Regions from separate parts of the Arthrobacter sp. T2-23 genome, predicted to be linked through region 1. Evidence: riboswitches for the same ligand, from Rfam matches in the RefSeq annotation. Region 1 holds a riboswitch; the other holds the start of a gene.

Region 1 (3,022 bases):
GACCTCGCCGTCGATCACCATGATTTTGCGGTGATTGCGCAGGTCCGGCCGACGCCACTGGCCGTGCACCGGATTGAGGGGCAGCATCGGCCGCCAGCGGATCTTGCTGGCCTCGAGCCGGGCGATCAGCTTCCGGTATCCCTTGATGCGCAGCGTGCCAAGGTGGTCGAACAGGATCCGGACCTCGACGCCGCGCTCGGCAGCGTCCTCCAGGGCGGTCAGCAGATCGTCGGTGACGTGGTCCGAGCTCATGATGTAGAACTCTGCGTTGATGAACGACGTGGCCTCGCGGACGGCCGCGGCCATCGCCTTGATGGAATCCGGGTAGCCGGACAGCAGCTCGACGCTGTTGCCGTCCACCATCGGCAGCGAGCCGAGGGTCTTGTTGAGCTCAGCCGCGGACGCCACCCACTCGGGCCCGGCATATTGGCTTTCGACGGCGGCCAATGCCGAGGTCCCGGCCCGCACCCGGGTGTTCACGGCTTCCTGCTGGGCGCGGCGGCGGCGGGAGAGCCGGAAGTTGCCGAACAGCAGGAACAGGACGAGGCCAAGCGCCGGCACAAAGAAGATGCCCAGCAGCCAGGCCATCGCGGTGGTGGGCCGGCGGTTGCCGGGAATGATTCCCAACGCCAGCACCCGGATGACGAGGTCAATCACGGTCAGGATCAGAATCACCCAGGACGGGAATATTCCGGTCAGCGGAAACGGCCACAGCACAGGCGTACCCCTCAAGCTCCAGACCCGCGGAACAGTTCCGGAACGGGCAACCCGCACAGCTTATCCCGCCGCGGGCCACACTAAGCTGAAGGCATGACTACCTCCGCCTCTGTTCCGGCCCCCGCCACGGTGCTGGTGTTCCTCGACCCCGCCTTTGAGAACGGCCGGATCGCCGACTCGTCCGCACCGCAGCTGATGGCCACGGATCAGGGCGCGACCCGCGGCGACGGCGTTTTTGAGTCGCTGCTGGCGGTGGGCGGAAAGCCGCGGAAGCTGCAGGCCCACCTGAGCCGGCTGGCCGGTTCCGCCCGGGCGCTGGAGCTGGATATTCCGGCGGAGGACGCCTGGCGCCGTGCGATTGAAACCGCGATCGGCGAGTTCCGCGGCCACGCCGGCCCGGCTGGCGGCGGCGCCGACGGGGCGGACGAGGTTGTGGTGAAGCTGCTGGCCACCCGGGGTGTCGAGGGCGCTGCCACCCCCACCTGCTGGGTCCAGGCCTCCCCGCCGCCGGCCGCCGGGCGCGTCCAGCGCGAGACCGGCATCGACGTGATCCTGCTGGACCGCGGCTATGACAGCGAGGTGGGCGAACGCGCCCCCTGGCTGCTGTTGGGCGCCAAGACCCTGTCCTACGCCGTCAACATGGCGGCACTCCGCTACGCCCACCACCAGGGCGCGGACGATGTCATCTTCACGTCCGCCGACGGCCGGGTCCTGGAGGGCCCGACGTCGACCGTCCTGCTGGCACACCTGGAGACCAGCGACGACGGAGCGGGCGGGAGCCGCACCGTGCGCCGGCTGATCACCCCGCAGCTGGACAGCGGCATCCTTCCCGGGACCTCGCAGGGCGCCCTGTTCACCGCGGCCAAGGCAGCCGGCTGGGAACTGGGCTACGGCCCGCTGGTCCCCAACGACCTCTACGACGCCGACGCCGTGTGGCTGATCTCCAGCATCCGGCTCCTCGCACCGGTGAACCACATCGACGGCAAGGAAATTGGTACCCCCGAACTGCGCCGGCAGCTCACGGCCGAGCTCAACGCGCTGTACGCCACGATCGACTAGTCCCGGGGGCCGGCCGGCTCCGGTCCGGTTACTTAACATGACGACGGCGGCTCTGCGGGCCGGCGTCGCAGGTGTTACGTTTTTTGTGAGTAATGAGACCCGGCGCCAAGCCCTGACTGGCCGGTCGGCAACCCTCCCTTTCGCGGCGGGGTGCCTCAGGTGAATACTCGGCATATCGACCCATTCGAGCTGCAAACGTGAAAGAAGGAGATCCGTCGTGCCTGACGCGTCCGCCCCCGCTGTGCCCGCCACAGCCCCAGCCCCGTCCCCCGCCGCCCCCGGCGCCGACGTGAAGCTGGCCTACCGCCTGTTCACCGGCCCCGATGACCGTGCCTTCTGCGAGCGCGTGTCCGCCGCGCTGGCCGAAGGCTATGTCCTGCACGGCAGCCCCTCTGCCACGTTCAACGGCAGCACCGTGATCGTTGCCCAGGCGCTCGTGCTGCCGGCCGCGATCGCCAGCGCCGACGCCGCCGTCGCCAACGCGGTGGATGAGCTCGACGCCGTCGAGTTCGAGGGCGAAGGCCACGCGTGAGCTACGCCGGAGACTTGACCCCGCAGGAGGCCTGGGCCCGGCTTGAAGCCGGCGCCGTCCTGGTCGACGTCCGCACCGAGGGCGAATGGGCCCAGATCGGTGTTCCAAATACCGCGGATACCGGCGGCCAGCGGGATCCGCTGTTCATCCAGTGGACCTTTGCCGGCGGCACCCCGAATCTGCAGTTCGTGGAGCAGCTGCGCCAGCAGGTGCCCGCGGCCGACGGTGCCGAACTCATCTTCCTGTGCCGCTCCGGCGCGCGTTCCGCGGCGGCCGCGGACGCCGCCACCGCGGCGGGCTTCACCGCCTACAACGTCCTTGAGGGCTTTGAGGGCGACCCGGACCCATCCGGTGCCCGCACCGTCAACGGCTGGAAGAACCGCGGCCTCCCTACCAACTCCGGAAAGCACTAAGTGGGCTTCAATCCCGACGCCCAGGGCTGGAGCCCGGATACCCAGGCCGTCCGCGGCGGCCTCGACCGCACCGGGTTCCAGGAGACCACCGAGCCGATCTTCCTGAACTCCGGCTTCGTCTACGAATCCGCCGCCGCGGCCGAGCGTGCCTTCACGGGCGAGGATGAGCGCTTCGTCTACTCCCGCTACGGCAACCCCTCGGTGGCCACCTTCCAGGAACGGCTCCGTCTGCTGGAAGGCACCGAGGCGTGCTTCGCCACGGCCTCGGGCATGTCCGCGGTGTTCACCGCGCTCGGGGCGT
Region 2 (3,022 bases), 1.4 Mb from region 1:
GGGGAAGAAGGCCTTCCCGAAGACCAAGGTGGCGGCGGAAGCGTAGAGGAAAAATTCGTACCACTCCACCACGGTGCCGGCCATGGAGGCCGCCACTACCTTCTTAAGACCGGACGCCTTGACGTCGGTCTCGTCTGCGCGCCTTGCGGCGGCGTTTTCCGTGCTCATGAGAACTCCTTCGGTGTCGCCTTCGACACCCTGTGGACCATTAAGGTTGACAACGCGTGTGTGAGTTGGGACACACGGCGTCATTCTCCACGAGTATGGACGTCCCGCGGCGCAGGCTCAACGACTAATCGCGCAGAGCGCGTCTGCAAAAATGCACAAAGCGCGGTCGCGGCTAGGCGAAGAAGTAGCCCCGGAGCTGCTCGCTAAGCTGGCCGATTTCGGTGAGGAAACCGTCGTGGCCGATCGGGGCCTCGATGACGTGGACCGGCACCTCCCCCGGCAGGGCGTCGGCGAGGGCATGGGACTGGGCGGGGAAGTACAGCCGGTCCGAGTCCACGGCCGCGACGAAAAACTCCGCCGTTGCCCGCGAAACGGCCTGCTCAAGGCTGCCGCGGCCGCGGGCGACGTCGTGGCTCATCAACGCCTCGGTGATCGCGATGTAGCTGTTGGCATCGAAGCGGCGGACCAGTTTATTGCCCTGATGGTCGAGGTAGCTCTCCACCTGGTAGCGGCCCCGTCCGGCCAGCGACCCTGCTTCCAGCGGGGCCTCGGCCGCCTGCGCGTTCCGTCCGAAGCGGCCGTCCAGCTCGGCGGCGGAGCGGTAGGTGATGTGCGCGATCCTGCGGGCCAGGGCCAGTCCGGCGTCCGGCTCCGGGCCGCCGTAGTAGTCGCCCCCGTTGAAGTTTGGGTCCTGGCGGATGGCGAGCGTCTGGGCCTGGGCAAAGGCGATCTGCTCCGCGGTGCTGCTGGCACCCACGGAGATGACGGCGCAACGCCGGACTCGGTCCGGGTAGCTGACTGCCCATTCCAGGGCGCGCGCTCCGCCGAGTGAGCCGCCGAGCACTGCGTACCAGCTGGCGATCCCCAGGGCATCGGCGAGACGGGCTTCGGCGGCGGTGCTGTCCCGGAGTGTCACCAGCGGGAAGCGCGAGCCCCACGGCCTGCCGTCCGGGCCGGGCGTCGAGGGCCCGGTGGAACCGTAGCAGCCGCCGAGGATGTTGATGGAGACGACGAAATACTTGTCAGTGTCCACCGGAGCACCGGGGCCGGCCAGCTGCTCCCACCACCCGGGCTCCTCGCCGGCGCCCCGGGTGACGTGGGTGTCTCCCGTGAGGGCATGTTCGATCAGCACCGCATTGGAGGCGTCCGCGTTGAGGGTTCCCCAGGTCTCGTAGGCGAGGGTGACCTCCGGCAGGGTGGCACCGGACTCCAGCGCCAGTGAACCGATCGGCAGGTACTGAACCGTCCCGTCGGGGACAGTGGAAAGCTTGTTTTCGGGAACTCCCGTACGGGAGACGGCAATCGTCATGTGTGGACCTAACCTCGCGCTTGCCCGCCGCCAGCTGACCGGCAGGCCAGGTCTTCACCCGGGGCACCCCGCCGCGGAAGGAGGGTTGCCGGCCAGCAAGCCGGGGCTGTCACTGGCACTCATGACCTGCGTCGATTCTACGAAACCCGTCGGCGCATTGGCGAAGATTGTGACTTCCATGTGACAGCCGGGCCCCTAATCCCCACGGCGCCGTGTGGACCTCAGGCGTCCTTGGCCGCCCGGAAACCGGCGTCGAGGTCGGCGATGATGTCGTCGATGTGTTCAAGTCCCACCGACAGCCGCACCAGTCCGGGATTGACGCCGGCCACCGCCTGCTGTTCCGGCGAGAGCTGGCTGTGGGTGGTCGACGCCGGGTGGATCACCAGCGAGCGCACGTCACCGATGTTCGCCACGTGCGAGTGCAGTTCGAGGGCGTCGACGAAGCGCTTGCCGGCCTCCGCTCCCCCGGCGAGGTTAAAGGAAACGACGGCGCCGGTCCCCTTCGGACCGTACTTGCGGCCGCGCTCGTACCACGGGCTGGACGGCAGCCCCGCGTAGGCGACGGATTCGACGTCGTCCCTGGCTTCCAGCCATTCGGCCACCTTGACGGCGTTGGCGACGTGCCGCTCCACCCGCAGGCTCAGCGTCTCGATGCCCTGGGCGATGAGGAAGGCGTTGAACGGGGACACGGCGGAGCCGAGGTCGCGCAGCAGCTGGACCCGGGCTTTGAGGATGAAGGACAGGTTTGCCCCCAGCGCCCCGTCCGTCCCGAGGTCCCGGGCATAGACCAGGCCGTTGTAGGTGGGATCCGGGGTGTTGAAGCCGGGGAAGCGCTCCGGGTCCTTGCCGAAGTCGAAGTTGCCGGAATCCACAATCACGCCGGCGATCGCGGCGCCGTGGCCGCCCAGGTATTTGGTGGCCGAGTGGACCACGATGTCGGCGCCCCACTCGATCGGCCGGATCAGGTACGGGGTCGAGAGGGTGTTGTCCACGATCAGTGGCACCCCGGCCCGGTGCGCCACGTCCGCGACGCCCTCGATGTCCAGCACGTCCTGGCGGGGGTTGGAGACCACCTCGCCGAAGAAGAGTTTGGTGTTCGGCTGCACGGCGTCGCGCCACTGCCGCAGGTTGTCCGGGTCTTCCACGAATGTCACGGAGATGCCGAACTTCTTTAGTGTGTGGGCCAGCAGGTTGTAGGTGCCGCCGTACAGGCTGGGGCTGGCGACGACGTGGTCTCCGGCCTCGGCGATGTTCAGGATCGCGAAGGTCTCGGCGGCCTGGCCGGAGCTCAGCAGGAGGGCCCCGAGGCCGCCCTCGAGGCTCGCCACCCGCTGCTCCACCGCGTCCTGGGTGGGGTTGCCGATCCGGGTGTAGATGGGGGCGAGTTCGGCGAGCGCGAACCGGTTGGCGGCGCTTTCAGCGCTGGGGAAGACGAACGACGTCGTCTGGTAGATCGGCAGCGACCGGGCGCCGGTGGCGGAGTCCGGCTGCTGGCCGGCGTGGATCTGACGGGTTTCAAAGGACCAGGCGTTGGACATTGGAGAA

The links. Region 1 has a riboswitch for S-adenosylmethionine ahead of ACZ5Z0_RS10795 (DUF1737 domain-containing protein). Riboswitches for the same ligand answer to the same signal wherever they lie in the genome.
Region 2: it holds a riboswitch for S-adenosylmethionine, as region 1 does, so the genes downstream of both, metX (homoserine O-acetyltransferase MetX) here and ACZ5Z0_RS10795 (DUF1737 domain-containing protein) in region 1, are expected to answer to the same signal.

What each region holds. Positions count from the first base shown of each region.
Region 1 is NZ_AP027917.1:2,337,348-2,340,369, reverse strand. Features, by position in the region: gene cls (cardiolipin synthase) at 1-717, opposite strand, end outside; gene ACZ5Z0_RS10800 (aminodeoxychorismate lyase) at 811-1,776, shown strand; SAM riboswitch class IV at 1,865-1,980, shown strand; gene ACZ5Z0_RS10795 (DUF1737 domain-containing protein) at 2,018-2,308, shown strand; gene ACZ5Z0_RS10790 (rhodanese-like domain-containing protein) at 2,305-2,721, shown strand; gene ACZ5Z0_RS10785 (O-succinylhomoserine sulfhydrylase) at 2,722-3,022, shown strand, end outside.
Region 2 is NZ_AP027917.1:944,695-947,716, forward strand. Features, by position in the region: gene ACZ5Z0_RS04405 (MFS transporter) at 1-168, opposite strand, end outside; gene metX (homoserine O-acetyltransferase MetX) at 341-1,477, opposite strand; SAM riboswitch class IV at 1,489-1,604, opposite strand; gene ACZ5Z0_RS04415 (bifunctional o-acetylhomoserine/o-acetylserine sulfhydrylase) at 1,699-3,015, opposite strand.